DNA from 2 places in the Gordonia sp. NPDC003425 genome. Region 2 is predicted to be linked to the other one. Evidence: riboswitches for the same ligand, from Rfam matches in the RefSeq annotation. Region 2 holds a riboswitch; the other holds the start of a gene.
The links. A riboswitch is a leader RNA that binds a small molecule or an ion and turns the genes downstream of it on or off. The one in region 2 is predicted to bind S-adenosylmethionine.
Positions count from the first base shown of each region.

Region 1 (9,373 bases), on a different contig from region 2:
GTCTGGACCAACGACGACCTGTTCGCCGAGGTGCAGAACATCATCAAGACGGGTTCGGCCGAGTACCGGCCTGCGACGTTCGGGCACAAGGGCCAGATCTACGACGGCTGGGAGACACGGCGACGCCGGCGCGATGGCGTCGATCAGGCGATCGTGCGCCTCGGTGCCCCGGGCGTGGTCTACGGCGTGGTGGTCGACACCTCGTGGTTCAAGGGCAACTATCCGCCGTTCGTCTCGGTGGAGGCCGCCGCGGTCGAGGGTGTGGTGTCCGCGCAGGAACTCGTCGACGACACCGAGTGGGTGACCATCGTGGAGAAGACCGCCGTCGACGGCGACACCCGCAACCCGTTCCGCGTGGACGCCAAGAACCGGTTCACCCACGTGCGGCTCACCATGTATCCCGACGGCGGTGTGGCCCGGTTCCGGGTGCACGGACGCGGCGTGCCCAACCCCCACTTCTTCCGCTACGGCCACTTCGACCTGGCCGCCCTGGAGAACGGCGGCCTGATCACGGCGTGCTCCAACATGTTCTACAGTTCGCCGAACAACCTGCTGATGCCCGGCCGCGCCCGGCACATGGGTGAGGGCTGGGAGACCTCCCGGCGCCGCGACTCCGGCAACGACTGGGTGCAGGTGCGCCTGGCCGGGCAGGGACTGGTGAGCCTCGTCGAACTCGACACCAGCTACTTCCTCGGCAACGCGCCCGGGGCCGCGATGGTGCGCGGTCGCGACGGCGAGGACGGCGAATGGTTCGAGGTGCTGGGGCGCACCGAGCTTCAGCCCGACACGCGCCACCGCTTCGTCCTCGACCTCGACCGGCCGATGACCGAGGCCCGCATGGACATCTATCCCGACGGCGGGATGGCGCGGTTCAAGCTGTACGGGGTGCTGACCGACGAGTCCAAGGCCGGACTCATCGAGCAGTGGGAGCGCGGCGAGGCGTAAGCACCGCGTCACCGATGGGACCGTCAGCCCACTGCGGCCGCGGCGAAGTCGAGGCGCTGCCACGACGGTTTCCCGGGACGCTGATCATCGAGCGGATATCCGGCCGGCCGGGCGGTGCGCTCCAACAGCGCCAGCCGTTGTGCCGCCGACGAACCGGGCCGCATGGGGCCGAGTGCGTCGACCGCCTGCGGCGGCACGACCAGCGGCGCGTCCGGCGAACCGACGCGCGGCAGGCCGTAGGTGCCGCGATCGCGGATCGTCGCCAACGCCTGCGCGGTGGTCTGATAGGGCACGTCGCGTGCGATACACACGGCAAGTGTTGCACCGCAACGCCATTCGAGTTCGGCACGCAGTTCTTTGCCCGCGGCCAGGATCAGCGGACGGAACGACAGGTCTGACCAGCGGTCGTCGGCCGACGCATCGGCAACCATCCGCCCGCCGATCACATCGAGCGGATAGTGGACCCCCATCACGATCCGGTCGTAGCCCACTTCGCTTGCACGGCTGAGGAACTGCGGTGTGAGTTCGGGAATCATCATTGCCAGGATGTCGGCGCGCAGCGTCGCGGCGGCGGTGTGGCCGGACGGGAAGGAGGGATCGGTGGGATACGCGTCCTTCTCCTGGCCGGGCCGGTAGTACTTCTGGATGCGTTCGGGCGCAACCTGATACGGCCGCCGGTTGCCGAACGCGAACTTCTCGAAGAGCGTCGAATTGGTGATTCCGCCGGCGCGGGCGGCGGTCCCGTCGAGGAGTGCGGCCACCTTCGGCAACCGGCCCGCGGCCAGCGCAGCCCGGAACTGCGCGCCCAGACGCACACCGAAGGCATCCGACATCGTGGCCAGCAGCGTGTTGCTCGTACCCGAGATCGCATAGGCGTCGGCCAGTGCCCGCTGTACACGGACCGGATCGTTCTTCGCGCCCTGATTGATCGCGATCGCGGTGGCGAGGTTGCGGTTCATCACCTCGGGGTGGTTGGCCCGCAGGTCGCCGAAGCCCTCCACCACGCTGTAGTAGGTGATCTCGTTGCCGTGCACGTCGGACGGATACACCGTCGCGAGCGCCGCGGCGGGGAACGGCATGGGGGTGGGCCTGGGCGGGGCAGCGTGGGCGGGAACCGCCACACCCACCGCCAGCAGGCACCCCAGCAGCAGGGTCGCCGGCGCCGACAGAACGCGCCACGCTGTCCGGGGCGATGGATTCGGTGACCTTCTCATGCAGTGAATCAAACACAAGCCGGTGAACTGTGGGTAACGACGGCTCGACCCGAACTGCGCATCGGCAGCGCCAGGCCCGGTTCAGGCGGCTCGCCCGAGTGCGAACTGCGGCAACACCTCGGCGCGCACCCGGTGCTCGGTGGCCGAGCCGTCGATCGGCACGATGATCACGGCGTCGGCCACCTCCGCGGCGTAGATGTCGCGGATCAGGGTCGACAAGCCATGCGGGGTGCCCACGTAGCGCACCGTGCGCGGGTCACCCACCCCGCTCGCCACCACCGACGCCCGCGCCGACGACGGGTGCGGTGCGATCGCCACCTCCACCTCCAACGCCACCGCGAAGCTCGCGGTGTCGCGGGTGCCCGCACGCAGCAGCGATCGGGTGCGTTGCGCCTCGCGCAGCGTCGCACGTCGCACCACGATCGGCAACGACGCGGCGCCCGCGTCACCGGCGAGAGCCACGGCCAGCGCCGGACGACCGATGCTGATCTGCCCGGTCACGGTCGATTCGATGGTCATGGCTGCACCTCTCGGTTGTCGGGGTCGCTCAGGGATCGCAGGGCGTCGAGCAAGCGGTCGATGTCGGCCGACCCGGTGCCCAGCCCGAAGCTGGCGCGCACGGCGCCGTCGGGGTGTCCGAGCCGATCGAGCAGTGGATGCGCGCAGAACTTTCCGTCGCGAACCCCGATGCCGTGATGATCGCTGAGGTATTCGGCCACCGCGCGCGGCGAGTGACCGCACACCGAGAACCCGGCGATGCCGACCCGTTCGGTCGCGTCGGAGAACACGCGCAGCGGAGTGACGCCGTCGATGCCGGCCAGACCTTCGTCGAGCCGTGCACACAGCTCGTGCTCGTGCACGCCGATCAGCTCGTGGCCGAGTTCGGTGATGGCGGTGCAGGCGGCCGCGATCGCGATGGCGCCCAACACATTCGGCGAACCGGCCTCATGCCGTGCCGCGCCGGTGTGCCACACCGTGGAGGTGCAGTTGTCGGTGCCGGCGGCGTCGACGATGCCGACATCGGCGGTGGCCCCACCCCCGGCGAGGTAGGGGTCGGCGGCATCGAGCCAGTCGTGGCGGCCGATCAGCACGCCCGCGCCGAAGGGCGCGTACAGCTTGTGGCCGGAGAACACCAGATAGTCGATGCCGTGGCTGACCAACGACACCGCACGGTGCGCCACGAGTTGCGCCCCATCGACCAGGATGCGTGCACCGTGGCGGTGCGCGATCGCGGCCAGCCGCCCGATCGGCAGCACCTCACCGGTCACGTTGGACGCCGCGGTCACCGCCAGCAGCGCAGCCGGTTGGGCGGCGAGTTCGCAGTCGATCGCCGTCAAAGTGGCCTCGATCGTGGGCCGCGACGACACGATGCGGGTGCTGCCCCGTTCCCGCGACACCCAGGGCAGCAGGTTCGCGTGATGTTCGATGTCGAGGACCACCACGTCGCCGGGAGTGACGTGCGCCGCGAGGTTGATGGCGTCGGTGGTGTTGCGGGTGAACACCACGGTGTCGTCCACCCGGCCCCGCACGAAGCGGCGCACCACCTCGCGAGCCTCCTCGTAGCGCCGGGTGGTGACCTGCGAGAGGTGACCGGCGCCGCGGTGCACGCTGGCGTAGCCGTGCAGCGCCTCGGTCACCGCGTCGGCGACGGCCCGCAGGGCGGGGGCGCTGGCGGCGTAATCGAGGTTGGCGTAGCGCACTTCGGTGCCGTCGGCGAGGGGTGCGGTGTGTCCGGCACCGGTCACCTCGGCCAGCGGCGTGATCGTCGTTCCGGCGCAGGCCGGGGCGGGGTGCGTAACGGTGGGGCTGGTGAGCACAGCAGTCATCGAGAGATCTCCTTGGAATCCACGCTTGCCGTACCCACTTCGGATACGGCCGGGTCGTCACCCGGAGCACCCCACCGCGGAGGAGGGTTGCCGGCCAGCAAGCCGGGGCTTGTCGCTGGCGCTCATGACCTGCACCAAGAATCGCCGATGCGGCGTCGGGGTGTCAATTTTCACCCAGCGTGCGCGCAATTCGAGGTCGCCGCCTCGGTAGCGTGAGATCCATGTCCGACCCCGCCGACGACGACGTCCTCCCCGAGGCCCCGCATCCCTCCGAGGTCTTCGTGCTGTCGCGGCCGCATGGCACGGTGCGTGCGGCCGGGGCGTCGGAGGGATTCACCGACGCCGCAGAGGCGGCCGACGCACTGCGCGGCGGCCGGGTGGGCGCGATCACCGGTGCCATCCCGTTCGATGCCGCCGACACGGCGGCGCTGCTGGTGCCCGAGACCATTCGGCACACCTCCACCCCGCTGCGCGGCCGGCCGGCGACGCCGCATCGGGTGGTGCGCTCGCTACTCGTCCCCGCCCCCGACACCCATCGCGCTCGGGTCGCCGGTGCCATCGACGCCATCGACATCGGCGAACTCGACAAGGTGGTGTTGGCACGGTCGATGGAGATGACGGTGGAACCGCCGGTCGTCGTCGCCGACCTGCTCGCCGCATTCGCGCACGGCAACGCCGACCACAACGCGTTCGCCGTGGACGTCGGCGTCAATGCCGAGGCCGACCGCACCGCACGCTGGCTTCTGGGCGCCAGCCCGGAAGTGTTGCTGCGCAAGCAGGGACTCGAGGTCACCTGCCGCCCCTACGCGGGCTCGGCGTCGCGGTCGGCGGACCCGGCGGCCGATCGCGCCGCCGGACACGCACTGCTGGGTTCGGAGAAGGACCGCGCCGAGCACGCCTTTGTCGTCGACCATGTCCGCGACGTCCTCGAGTCCGTCTGCCGCGACCTCGCGGTACCCGACGAGCCGGTGCTCACCGCGACCGGCGAGGTGTGGCATCTGAGCACCCCGATCCGCGGCACGCTGGCCGACCCCACGATCACCGCACTCGATCTGGCCCTGTTGCTCAGCCCGACCCCCGCCGTCTGCGGCACTCCGGAAGCCGCTGCGGCACAATTCATCTCGACGCACGAAGAGCCCCGCGGACTGTACGCGGGCGCCGTCGGCTGGTGCGGCGCGGCCGGCGACGGCGAGTGGATGGTCACCATCAGATGCCTCGAACTCTCCGAGGACCTCCGGCACGTACGGACCTGGGCGGGTGGCGGCATCGTCGCGGGGTCCGACCCGCAGAACGAATTCGACGAGACCTCGGTGAAACTGTCGACCGTGCTCAATGCCCTCGGCGTCGGCGACCTCCCTCCCGCCCGCTAGATTGTCGGGGACCACCCGAGGAGGATTCTGTAGTGCTGCAACCGGGCGCTGTGTTCGCCGGATACACCATCGAACGACTCCTCGGCGCCGGCGGCATGGGCGAGGTCTACGTGGCCCGCCACCCCCGACTACCCCGCTCCGACGCACTCAAAGTCCTCAACCCCCGATACGCCACCGACCCCGCCTTCCGCCGCCGCTTCGAACGCGAAGCCGACACCGTCGCCACCCTCAACCACCCCAACATCGTCGCCGTCCACGACCGCGGCGACACCGACGGCCACCTCTGGATCGCCCTGCAACTCATCGACGGCACCGACGTCGACCACATCCTGCGCACCCACGGCCCCCTCCCGGCCCACGAAACCGCCCGCATCACCGCCGACGTCGCCGCCGCCCTCGACCACGCCGCCGACAACGGCCTCGTCCACCGCGACGTCAAACCCGCCAACATCCTCATCAGCCGCACCGGACACGTCCTACTCACCGACTTCGGCATCGCCCGCACCGGCACCGACAACACCCAACTCACCGCCGCCGGCACCACCATCGGCACCCTCGACTACGCCTCCCCCGAACAACTACGCGGCCTCGCCCTCGACGGCCGATCCGACCAATACTCCCTGGCCTGCACCGCCTACCACCTCCTCACCGGACACCCACCCCACACCGACACCAACGCCGTCGCCGTCATCGCCCGACACCTCGAAAAACCACTCCCCAGCCTGCGCACCGACCGCCCCGACCTATCCCCCACCGTCGACGACGTCCTGGCCACCGCCACCGACAAAAATCCCGCCAACCGCTACCCCACCACCACCGCATTCGCCACCGCCCTCACAACAGCACTCACCGCACCGGCACCCGCAGCCGACACATCAGCCACCGTCGCCCGCACCACCGCCGCGCAACCGCGACATCAGCCGCAGCCACCACCACACCCCGTGCCGCCGAACCCGCATTACGCGCCGACCGTCGCAGGCCGCGCCACCCCACCCCCGGCACACCAGCCCCCGCCGGGATCCGCGCCGCGACCACCTTTCGCCGGGCCGCAACCACCTGTTCAGAAGAGTCACAAGAAGTGGTGGCTCGTCGGCGGTGCGGCAGCATTGGTGGTCGTCATCGCCGCCGCCACCGGGGTGTACTTCGTTGTCAGGCCGCACAAGGCCCCACCCGACCCCGCCATACCCGTTGCCGAGGCCACCACGCTCGAGCGCACCGCGGCGACTCCGCTGAGCGCATCGCTGGAGCATAAACCGGACAAATCACTGTGGACGTACACCCCGCCGCCGGGCTCGCCGAGCAGCGGGTTCGCCGGGGGCAGCGCGAAATATGTGCTGAATTGGCGCTTGTCGCCCGCCCCGCAGCAAGCCGAACTCCTCGACATCATCGACGCCGACTCGGGCAAGCTCGCACGATCGGTCGATCTCACCGGCACCGGCGGCTACGGCGCCCCCGAATGCGCGATCGATGTCCCGGGAACCCACGCCGCCTGCCCGGGCACGTCGGCGGTCGTGTTCGTCGACCTCGACCGGGGCGCGGTGACCGGTCGGCTCACCGACGCCCATGATCCCGTACCCGCCGACAACGGTTTCGTGCTCACCGCCACCACCAACCCGGCCCCGCCGTCGTCGACGCTCTCCGACATCGTCAGCGTCGACGCCGCCGGTCGCCAGCGGTGGCGCGCCAGCACCAGTGCCACCCCCACACCCGTATCGGGCGGCGGCGTGGTGACCATCACCACCTCGCGCGACGAGTCCGACCCGTTCTCCAAGGACCGCACCGACTGGCGCCGCGTCTCCGACGGGAAGGTGCTGCACACCATCGACGCCGGACCCGACGCCGTGCCCCCATGGGCGCCGTATGTGGGGGGCTTCATGGTCCCCGGCGCCGGGCACGCCGAGTTTTACGACCTCAACGGCACCCGCACGGCGGTCAGCCCCAACGGCTGGACATCGTCGCAGGTCGGCGTGGCCGGGGGTGGCATCCTGCGGGGAACGGATACGCCGTGGTTGACCAGTCTTCCCGTGGTGGTACGCAAGGGTTCGTTCGACGCGCTGGGCGTGGGAACGGCCGACTTCGGCGTCGTCAATCCCGCCACCGGCCACATTCTGTGGCAGGGTCTGGTGAACGGCGGACTACCGCCGTCGGTCACCGGCACCGGAACGGCGTTCATGGTCAGCAACACGTTCGCCACGGAGTCCCATGCGCAAGCGTTCGGTGACTCCTATGCCGGGTCGGTGTCGCCGCACGGGTCGGTCCCCAGCGAGCCGAGGGTGTTCGCGAGCGACGGGACGCGTGCACTGATCGGTTCCACCTTCGGCGAGGACGGCGATCTGCTGGCACTGGCCCCCGGAAACGGCGACATCCTCTGGCGGTGGCAGACCAACGGCACCGTCGAGTCCTACGGCGGCAAGGTCTACGTGGGTCTGCACCGCATCATCTGATGCACCACCCAATTCCGTTGTGTGCGCACCGAATCGGGCATCAACGGGGCGTCATCCCAGGGCCTGGTCCAGATCGGCCAGCAGGTCGTCGACCCCTTCGAGTCCCACCGACAGGCGCACCACCGCGTCGGTGAGTCCGATGGCCGCGCGGCCGTCGGGTCCCATCGCACGGTGCGTGGTGGTGGCGGGGTGGGTGATGAGCGACTTCGAATCGCCGAGGTTGTTGGAGATGTCGATGACGCGCAGCGCGTTGAGTACTTCGAAGGCGCGCTTCTTGCCGTCGACGCCGTCGTGGTCGTTGAGTTCGAAGGTCACCACGGTGCCGCCGCCCGACATCTGCTCACGGGCCAGCGCGTACTGCGGATGTGACTGCAGGAACGGGTATTTCGTCCATCGCACGCGTGGATCGGCTTCCAGGAACTCGGCAATACGCAGCGCCGAGGACACCGATGCGTCCACTCGCAGGCGCAGCGTCTCCAGACCCTTGAGCAGTGTCCAGGCGTTGAACGGACTCATGGCCGGGCCGGTGTGGCGCATCAGGGTCTGCACCGGGCCGTCGATGAACTCCTTGGTGCCCAGCACCGCACCGCCCATCACCCGGCCCTGCCCGTCGATGTGTTTGGTGCCCGAATACACCACCACGTCGGCCCCCAGATCAAAGCCGCGCTGCAGCAGTGGGGTGGCGAACACGTTGTCCAGCACCACTTTCGCACCTGCGGCATGCGCGAGTTCGGACACTCTGGCCACGTCGACGAGGGTTTGCATCGGATTCGACGGCGTCTCGAAGAACACCGCGTCGGCCGGGGTGGCGAGCGCCTGCTCCCACTGATCGAGATCTTCACCGTCGACGAAGTCGGTGTGCACACCCCATCGGGGCAGGATCTCGTTGGCCACCACGAAACAGGAGCCGAACAGGCTGCGCGCCGCGACGAGTCGGTCTCCGGCCTTGAGGAGCGCACCGAGCGCGACGAACACCGCGGCCATCCCGCTGGCGGTGGCGAAGCAGGCCTCGCCGCCGTCGATCAGGCGCAGCCGTTCCTGGAACATCTCGACCGTCGGATTGCCGTAACGGGAGTAGACGAACCGCTCGTCCTCACCGGTGAAGGCACGCTCGGCGGCCTCGGCCGAGTCGTAGACGTAGCCGGAGGTGAGGTACAAGGCCTCCGACGTCTCGAAGAAGCCCGACCGCGCCAGGCCGCCGCGCACGGCGAGCGTGTCCGCGGATACGCCCTCGGGTAGTTCGCCGCTCACGACTGCCGCCACGGCAGATCGAGGGCACGCCACCCCACCGCGCCGCGGTGATCGTTCTCGTCGAGCGCCCCTTCGAATCCGTCGAGCACGTTATACGCCTTGGCGATCCCCGCCGCGGTGGCCGCCTCGGCGGCGCCGATCGACCGGTGACCCGATCGGCACAGAAAGATCACCTCGTTGTTGTCGGTGATGCCGGCGTCGCGCAACTCGGCCACAAACGCCTCGTTGGGGGTGCCCTCGGGAAAGGTGGTCCACTCGACGAAGACCGTCTGCTTCTCGATGATCTCCAGGTCCGGGACGCCGACAAACGACCATTCCGCTCG
Region 1 covers NZ_JBSFQI010000006.1:73,001-82,373, reverse strand. The annotation lists gene alc (allantoicase) at 1-945, shown strand, start outside; gene ACWDTD_RS09390 (phosphatase PAP2 family protein) at 969-2,159, opposite strand; gene ACWDTD_RS09385 (hypothetical protein) at 2,241-2,678, opposite strand; gene ACWDTD_RS09380 (aminotransferase class V-fold PLP-dependent enzyme) at 2,675-3,985, opposite strand; SAM riboswitch class IV at 4,002-4,115, opposite strand; gene ACWDTD_RS09375 (isochorismate synthase) at 4,207-5,355, shown strand; gene ACWDTD_RS09370 (serine/threonine-protein kinase) at 5,388-7,799, shown strand; gene ACWDTD_RS09365 (O-succinylhomoserine sulfhydrylase) at 7,851-9,050, opposite strand; gene ACWDTD_RS09360 (rhodanese-like domain-containing protein) at 9,047-9,373, opposite strand, start outside.
Region 1: linked by a shared signal. The riboswitch ahead of ACWDTD_RS09380 (aminotransferase class V-fold PLP-dependent enzyme) and the one ahead of ACWDTD_RS05750 (bifunctional o-acetylhomoserine/o-acetylserine sulfhydrylase) in region 2 are both predicted to bind S-adenosylmethionine.

Region 2 (9,373 bases):
CCTGCCCGGATTGTCCGACGTGGAACTCGCGGCCACCGACGCCTGGGCGACGGGCATCACCCCCACGAACTATCCGACGCAGTTCCTCCGGCCGCGGTTGGCCGCCATGGGTGTGTTGCCCGCCGAGGCGCTATTGTCTGTGCCGGATGGGTCCCGCGTCATCGTCGGCGGGGCGGTCACGCATCGGCAACGTCCCGCGACGGCGTCGGGCGTGACGTTCATCAATCTCGAGGACGAAACCGGCATGGTGAACGTGGTGTGTTCGGTGGGGCTGTGGTCGCGGTATCGCGACCTGGCACATTCGGCCTCGGCACTGCTGGTCCGCGGTAAGGTGCAAAACGCCGAGGGTGCGGTGACGGTGGTTGCAGATCGTTTGCAGCGCATGGATCTTCGAGTCGGAACCCGTTCGCGGGACTGGCACTGAACCGAGTTGAACCGACGCGCGGTCTATCCGCGCGCTGAGCGAGAGACGAGAGATGGCACAACAGGTGATCGTCACGGCCAAGCCGAGCAGCCGAAAGGGGCCGCTGGTGGAGACCGGACCCGACGGTTCGATCACCATCTACGTGCGTGAACCCGCGACCGAGGGCAAGGCGAACAAGGCGATCGCCGAACTGCTGGCCAAGCATCTCGGTGTTCCCAAGAGCAAGGTGGCACTCGTCGGCGGCGCCACCGCGCGCACCAAGCGCTTCCGCGTCGGCTGAGTCGAGCGTGCCCAGATCCGCGTCGAGCGTGCCCACATCTCGGTTGAGCGTGCCCGGTTTCGACTAGACGGCTCCGTCGAATCCGTTCTGTCGCCATGCCTCATAGACGACGATGCTCGCGGCGTTCGCCAGATTGTGTGAGCGGCGCCCGGCGAGCATGGGTATACGGATCTGGTCGGTGACCCGGTCATCGTCGAGGACCTCGTCGGGCAGTCCGGTGGGTTCAGGTCCGAACAGTAGGACATCACCCGGCTGGTAATCGACGTCGGTATAGAAGCGTTCGGCATGCGCGGTGAACGCGAACACCCGACGCGGGGCCAGTGCGTCGAAGGCCCGATCGAGGTCGGGATGAACTGTGACAGTGGCCATTTCGTGGTAATCGAGGCCTGCACGCCTCACTTGGGCGTCCGACATGGAGAACCCGAGCGGCTCGACGAGGTGGAGTTCGCAGCCGGTGTTGGCGGCCAACCGGATCGCATTGCCGGTGTTGGGCGGAATGCAGGGCTGATAGAACATCATTCGGAACAAGTGAATTCCTCGGGCCTCGTGTCGTGGAACTGCGCCGAAGCGCACTCGGTCTCGCAGCGCACGTCGCGTCGTCGTCTCATATCGAGGGTGGCACAGAGAAGATTCGCCGATATGGGCACGGTCGACTCGGATGTGGGCACGCTCGACTCGGATGTGGGCACGGTCGACTCGGATGTGGGCACGCTCGACGGGATTATGGGCACGCTCGACCCGTCAGAGCCCGTCGAGTGACGTGTTGGCGCCGCACAGCACCACACACAGCGTGGAGTCGGCGGCGGGTCGCGCCGCTCCGGTGGTGACCGCGGCCACCGCGGTGGCGGTGCCGTGCTCCACCACGATGCGCCATCGATGCCACAGCATCCGGCGGGCGGCGATGATGTCGTCGTCGGACACCACCACACTCTCGACGTCGCGGCCCGCGATGGTGGCCCAGCAGATGTCGCCGACGCGGGTGGCGCCCAGCGAATCGGCGGCAACGCTTTCCGGCCGCACCGAAACCGGGTGGCCCGCGGCCACGGCACCATGCAGGCACGACGCACCCTCCGGTTCGGCACCGATCAGCCGGTCGCCGGGGCGCATCTCGGCCGCGAGTCCGCCGAGCAATCCGCCGCCGCCCACGCACACGACGGTGGTCAGCGGCCCGTCGACCTCCTCGCGGAGCTCGGCGCCGATCGTGCCGGCGCCGGCGACCACGTCGGGCAGATCGTAGGCGTGCAGCAGCAGCGCGCCGGTCTCCTCGGCCCGCGCCGCGGCGTGATCGGCGGCGTCCTGATAGATCTGTCCCACCAGATGGACGTCGGCCCCCAACGCCCGCAGCGCCGCCACCTTCACCGATGGGGCCGTCTCGGGCACCACGACGGTGCAGTGGGTGCGGGCGATACGCGCCGCCCATGCGGCACCGATCGCGGCGTTGCCGCCGGAGGCCACCATTACACCCGTGTCGCCCAAGATCCCCTGCTCGCGCGCGTGAAGTACCGCATTGACGCTTCCGCGCGGCTTGAAGCAGCCGCCGAGCTGCGTGAACTCGAGTTTGAACACCACGTCCACCGGGCCGGAAGGCGTGTCGATTCCGGTGCGCAGGATCGGCGTGCGACGCAGATGGCCGTCGATTCTCGCCCGCGCGGCCGTGACGTCCCCGGGCGAGATCGCGGAGACTGCCTGACCCGACATGGACGCACTGTATCCCGCGGCGGGGTTGCGGTCGGATCGGCCACCTCCCGGATGGAACCCTCAGAATGGAACAATAGACGGGTGAGTGCGATACGACTCGATGGCAAGCTGACCCGCGACGAGATCTTCGCCGACCTCCGCGAGCGGGTCGACGCACTACGTATGGCTGGTGTGATGCCCGGCCTGGGCACCATCCTGGTCGGCGACGATCCGGGTTCACACTCGTATGTGAAGGGCAAGCACTCCGATTGCGCCAAGATCGGCATCGCGTCGATCCGCAAAGATCTGCCCGCCGACGCCACCACCGCAGACCTCAACGCCGCGATCGACGAACTCAACGCCGACCCGGGCTGCACGGGCTACATCGTGCAACTCCCGCTGCCGCGGCACCTCGACGAGAACGCCGCCCTCGAGCGCATCGATCCTGCCAAGGACGCCGACGGCCTGCATCCGATCAACCTGGGCCGCCTTGTGCTGGGCAAGGAGTCGACGCTCCCGTGTACGCCGCGCGGGGTGATCCACCTGCTGCGCCGCTACGACATCCCGCTCGCGGGGGCGCGCGTCACGGTGGTGGGCCGTGGGGTCACCATCGGCCGGCCCATCGGCCTGCTCCTCACCCGCCGCAGCGAGAACGCCACGGTCACCCTGTGCCACACCGGAACCCGGGACCTCGCCGCCGAGGTGTCGCGCGCCGACATCGTGATCGCCGCCGCCGGCGTACCGCATCTCGTCACCGCCGACATGGTCAAGCCCGGTGCGGCTGTGATCGACGTGGGTGTCAGCCGTACCGCCGACGGTCTGGTCGGCGACGTGGCGCCCGACGTGTGGGACGTCGCCGGGTACGTCTCGCCGAATCCGGGCGGGGTCGGCCCGTTGACCCGCGCATTCTTGCTGGTGAACGTGATCGAACGCGCCGAGGCGCAGCTGGCGGAATCGGCTCAGGGTGCGGCCCGGTGAGTGCCGCCACCGACGCCCGCGTGGCGCAGTTGCGCCGGGCACGGCGTGTGCGCCGGTACCTCGTGCAGATCCCCTACCTGCTGGTCATGCTGGGCGTGGTGGTCGCCGCGGCGCTGGTGCTGTTCGACCGATGGCGTCGCGGCGCCTTCGTCTTCGGTTCCGCACTCGTTCTCGGGTCGTTGCTGCGGGCCCTGCTGCCCACGTCCCGGGTAGGGTTGCTGCAGGTCCGGGGACGGGCTTTCGACGTCTTCTGCTTGGCGTCGGTCGGCGGGGTGATGCTCTGGCTGGCCACGTCGATCGACCCGTTGGGCACAGATTGATTACGGTGGCCAACGACTTGTGACCCGGCCCGGCCGGGTCCGAGGCGCCACCACACAGCACACAACCAGCACATACACGAGGACGGCAGGGGACCCATCACTTCGACGTTCGAGACCGGAGACCACACCACCGACGAGATGACGTCGTTGGGTGTGTCCGCAGGTCAGGGGATGATTCATTACGTCCTGCTGACCCGGGACGCCGCTGGTCGCAACGTGGTCGACTCCCGGGTCATCGAGGTGGACCGCAGCGACGGGCTCGACGAGGTCGGGCGCGTCAACGCTGGTATCGACCTCGTGCTCGACGCGGCGCGTGAACGTGGACACAGCGTGGGGCCCATCGGGGTGGCCGCGCGGGAGGGAATGCGCCACCGCACGTCGCGGTGGGGAGGGTCGGGCACGCGGCGCCAGGTGCAGTTGGTCTCCGAGGAGGCGGCCGTTGTCGCCTATCTGACCGGCACCGGTCAGATCGACCGTTACCGCACCGTCGTGGTGGCCGATTGCGGCGACACGGGCATGAGCCTGTACACCGTGCGGACATCGGACAGCGCGATCTCGGGGTTCGAGCGAACCGATGTGCTCGGCGGTCGTCTACTCGACGACGCCATCGCCGACCATCTCGCCGATGCGCGACCGGACGTCGGGCAACGGCTGACCGCGCGGTCCGACCGCACCGCGCTGTTGCGTGCGGCGCGGATGTCCAAGGAGGAGGCCGGGGGTGTAGCCCCGCTCGAATCCGTTGCGCGGGTGACTGATTCGGATACCGACGGTCGGCTCTTCATCACCCCCGCCGACGTGGAGTCAGCGGCGCGCCCACTCATCGAACGGGCACGCGAAGTGCTCGGACGCTACTTGTCGGAGCACCCCGCCGAGGCCGTCGTACTCGTCGGTGGCCTCGCCAATCTGGACGTGCTGCGCGACATGGTGCCGGCCGATGAGCCGTCAGCCGCCGACATCGTCGCGCCGTCGGATCCGGAATTGGTCGCCGCGACCGGCGCGGCGATGCTTGCCCGCCAGGGTGCGCAGGCGCCGTCGCGTCTGGCGTTCCTCGGCGGCAATCGTCGCCGCCGGTGGCTCTCGCCGGTTCCGATCGCGGTTGCGGCGGCGATCGTGGCCGCGGTGGTGATGGCTGCCTACGCGATGGACAGTGCCCTCACCGGACAGAGCAGACCGGTGCTGCCGGCCAGTACCTCGGTGGCGGCGACGACGGATGTCACCACCACCGAGGCGGTCACCTCCCGGGGTACTGCCGAGGCGCCGAGTCCGATTCCGCAGACCACCGAGACCCCGTGGCTGCAGCGCGACGAGGCCGGTCCCCGATGGGCGACCACCGAGCTGCCGCCCACCACCTCGGTGGCAACGCGGACATTGTCGGCGACGTCGCGGCCGGTGGTCCCCGAAACCTCGACGCCGCCGCCCACCACCACGCGCCCGACATTGCCACTGCCACCGGGCATTTCGATACCGCCCGATCTGCTGCCGCCGAATCTTCGGCCGTCGCGACCCTCCACGCCGCCGTCGACCTCTCCCACGCCGCGGCAGCCACCGCGCGACGACGCCCCGTCGACCACGACGACAACGCCGATGGCCGGACTGCTGCCACCGCCGTGATGGGCCGCTGCGGCCGCGCTATCGCCGCGCCAGCGCCACCGTACGTTTGAGTAGGTCGCTGATCGCGTCGAACTCGGTGAGGAATCCGTCGTGACCGTTGTCGGAATGCACCACCTGCAGGCCACCGATGCAGTTGCCGAGCTCCTCGGCGAGCTCCACCTGTAACCGCAACGGGTACAGGCGATCCGAGTCGATACCGCCGACGATCACCGGTACCCGGCAACCATTGAGGGCGGCCTTGACGCCGCCGCGTCCGCGTCCGACGTCGTGGTGGTTGAGTACCTCCGACAGCACGACGTAGCTGCCGGGATCAAAACGTTCGACGAGCTTGTCCGCCTGGTGCTCGAGGTAGCTCTGCACCGCGTAGCGGCCACCGCGCAACGGCTTCTCGTCGCCCTGGGGGTTGTTGGCGAAACGCTCGTCGAGTTCGGCCTCGCTCCGATAGGTGAGGTGGGCGATGCGTCGTGCCACACCCATGCCGGCGGTCGGCGTGTGCCCGGTGCCGTGGTAATCGCCGCCCTGCCACTGGGAATCGGAGGTGATCGCGGCGATCTGGGTGGTCTGGGTGCCGATCTGGTCGGCGGTCGCGCGGGCACCGACGGCCAGCACGAGTGCGCTGCGCACCCGCTCGGGGTATTCGATGATCCACTCGAGTGCGCGCGCACCGCCCATCGAACCGCCGAGCACCGCCCCGACCTCACGTATGCCGAGGCGATCCATCAGGGCCACCTCCGCCCGCACCTGGTCGAGGACGGTGATCTGCGGGAAACGTGAACCCCACGGTCTCCCTTGGGAATCCAGCGACGCCGGCCCCGTCGACCCGCGACATCCGCCGAGCACGTTCGCGGAGATCACACACCACTCGTCGGTGTCGATCGCACGTCCGGGTCCGACGAGTCCGTCCCACCAGCCCGGGGTGGGATGGTCGTCGTCGGCCGGACCGGTGACGTGCGAGTCGCCGGTGAGCGCGTGTAGCGCGAGGATCACGTTGTCCCGCGCGGGCGACAACCGTCCCCAACGCTGGAATGCGAGCGTCACGTTGTCGATGCGCGCACCACTGTCGAGTGGCATCGACCCGAGACGTGCGCTGAGCATCTGCCCGTCCGGGACGTTCTCCCAGTCGGGCTGCTCGGCGGTATCCGTCTGCGGGTCGATGCTCACCGACACGAGTTACCTCGCTCCTGTCCTGATCGTGTTATTGCGCTGCGCGGAAGCCGCGGTCGAGGTCGGCGAGGATGTCGTCGATACCTTCGACGCCGACGGCCAACCGCACCAGGCCGGGGGTCACACCGGCCGCCAGTTGCTCCTCGGGGGTGAGCTGGCTGTGCGTGGTCGATGCGGGGTGGATCACCAGCGACCGCACGTCCCCGATGTTGGCGACATGGCTGTGCAGCGTCAGCGCCTCGACGAAGCGCTTACCGGCGTCGACGCCGCCGACGATCTCGAATCCGATCACCGCGCCCTGCCCCTTGGGGGCCAGCTTCTGGCCGCGCTCGTACCACCGCGACGACGGCAGGCCCGCATACGCGACGGATTCCACCTGGGCGTGGTCGTTCAGGTACTCAGCCACCCGTTGTGCGTTGGCCACGTGACGCTCGACGCGAAGACTCAAGGTCTCGAGTCCCTGGGCGAGCAGGAACGCGTTGAACGGGGAGATCGCCGCGCCCGTGTCGCGCAGCAGTTGCACGCGGGCCTTCAACGCGTACGCGGGTGCGCCGAGATCGGCGAACACCGCACCGTGATAGCTCGGGTCGGGCGTGGTGAACCCCGGGAACAGATCCTTCCCGTCACGTTGCACGCGCCAGTCGAAGGTGCCGCCGTCGACGATCACGCCGCCGATCGCGGTGCCGTGTCCGCCGATGTACTTGGTGGCCGAGTGCACGACGATGTCGGCGCCGTGGGCCAGCGGATTGAGCAGGTACGGCGTGGCGACGGTGTTGTCGACGATGAGCGGAACGCCGTTGCGGTGCGCCACCTCGGAGATGCCCTCGATGTCGAGGATCTCGTTGTCGGGGTTGGAGATCGACTCACCGTAGAACGCCCGGGTGTTGTCGCGGACGGCGGCCTGCCACGAGTCGAGGTCCTCCGGGTCGTCGACGAAGCTCACCTCGACGCCCAGCTTGGGCAGCGTGTAGTGGAACAGGTTGTAGGTGCCGCCGTAGAGGCGGGGGCTGGAGACGACGTGTCCGCCGTTCTCGACGATGTTGAGGATCGCGTAGGTCTCCGCCGCCTGGCCCGACGCCACCAGCAGGGCCGCGACGCCACCTTCGAGTGCGGCCAGGCGCTGCTCCACGACGTCCTGCGTCGGGTTCATGATGCGCGTGTAGATGTTGCCCGGCTCGGCGAGCGCAAAGAGGTTCGCGGCGTGTGCGGTGTCGTTGAAGGTGTACGACGTGGTCTGGTAGATCGGCAGTGCCCGCGCATTGGTGGTGGCATCGGAGCTCTGGCCGGCGTGGATCTGCTTGGTCTCGAAACTCCAGGAAGCCGTCGGGTCCTGTTCGGCGATGTTCTCGTTGCCACTGTTGGCTACGTCAGACATGGGTATAGATCACTTTCTGCGGTCGGCAGGGCACGGTGACCCTGTTGGGGTCCGACCTTCGGACCCGCGCTTGCCGGGGAGGCCTGTGCGGCCGTCCCACAACCCGGTCATCACCCGGAGCACCCCACCGCGGTTGGAGGGTTGCCGATCAGCAAGCCGGGGCTTCACGCTGATGCTCATGACCTGGCGTCAAGGATATAACACGGACGCAACATGGTGAGAACCCTCTGACGCAGCCTGGTTTCACCGGTGGACATCGGGCAGGTGAGAGCGGTGCGACTGCGCGCGTGATGTCGTCCGATCGGGCCAATCGCGGCGGATTCAGGCGTTATCTGCGGTATTGAATCATCGCGTCGACATGGCGGATCTAGAATGGATTCGATGCCTGTGGGCAGTTGAGGGTGAGGAAGCGATGATGAGCGCCGTGGGTCTCCGTAAGACATTCACCGTGATGGCCTTGATCGGGACCGCGGCCATCATGGCCGTGCTTCTGGCGCTCGGTCAGACCTTCGGTGCGGGGGTGGCCCGGGCCGAGGATTCCGCGGATTGCGGCAACGGTGCGCTGGTGTTGGTCGGCGGCACGTGGGACCCGAATGCGGGGTTGCTCGAGGGTGTCGTGAATCAGCGTGACCCCGACGACTTCACCAAGAAGAAGTACGACGGTTACAAGGTCGAGCCAGTTAAATACCCGGCGACGATCTGGCCACTGGGCGCATTCGGCTTCGACAACAGCCAGGCGCAGGGTGAGCAGGCCACCTTGTCGACGGTGTCGAGCTACCAGTCGCGCTGCCCGGGATCCCCCGTCGTCATCGTCGGCTACTCACAGGGCGCGGGGATCGCCGGCGACGCGCTCACCATCATCGGCACCGACACGACCGGTACATACGACAAGAGCACGGTGTCGGGCCTGCTCTACTCCGATCCGCGACAAGCCGGAACCCTCTACGGCGAGGGGATCGAACTCGTGCTCGTCGGTGTCATCCCGGGACTGACGATGGCCGGAGCGCGCGCCGACGACGACTTCGGCGGACTGCCGGTCACCACAGTGTGTTTTTCCGGTGACCCGATCTGCGATCTCCCCGACCCGCTGCACGATCCCATCGGCGCTCTCGACGGGCTCGCGGGTTATTGGGTGAAGCACGGCCTGTACCCGCTGTACATGTATCTGCCGCCGGTCAACGGCTGGCTGTGGGATGCATGGGGCAAGAAGCGCCTCCAGTGTTCCACCGCAGATGGAACGTCGACCAGCACGTGCGTGCTGGTGGTGCCGTCGTCGGCGGCGATCCTGACGCAGGAGTTCGTCGACAAGATCGGCCTCAACTGGACCGTCCCGGACCTCCTGAAGTACCGGCTGGTGTTGCCGGATATCTTCGGCATCCAGCTCAGCACCTTCCAACCGCCGATCCGGTTCGCGATGGGCTGGTTGCCGCAGCTGCCGCAACTCGGCTACGGCGGCTATCTGCCCGATCTGTACGCCTTCCAGAACACGGTGGTCGGCCTGTTCACCTGGAATCCCGAGTTGTGGGGTGAGGGAGTCGCCGCGC
Region 2 covers NZ_JBSFQI010000003.1:202,474-211,846, reverse strand. The annotation lists gene ACWDTD_RS05795 (error-prone DNA polymerase) at 1-424, shown strand, start outside; gene ACWDTD_RS05790 (DUF167 domain-containing protein) at 477-704, shown strand; gene ACWDTD_RS05785 (tRNA (cytidine(34)-2'-O)-methyltransferase) at 768-1,232, opposite strand; gene ACWDTD_RS05780 (hypothetical protein) at 1,320-1,463, shown strand; gene ACWDTD_RS05775 (serine/threonine dehydratase) at 1,446-2,402, opposite strand; gene ACWDTD_RS05770 (bifunctional methylenetetrahydrofolate dehydrogenase/methenyltetrahydrofolate cyclohydrolase) at 2,484-3,359, shown strand; gene ACWDTD_RS05765 (DUF3017 domain-containing protein) at 3,356-3,679, shown strand; gene ACWDTD_RS05760 (hypothetical protein) at 3,851-5,290, shown strand; gene metX (homoserine O-acetyltransferase MetX) at 5,309-6,457, opposite strand; gene ACWDTD_RS05750 (bifunctional o-acetylhomoserine/o-acetylserine sulfhydrylase) at 6,486-7,829, opposite strand; SAM riboswitch class IV at 7,891-8,013, opposite strand; partial or broken gene ACWDTD_RS05745 (cutinase family protein) at 8,245-9,373, shown strand, end outside.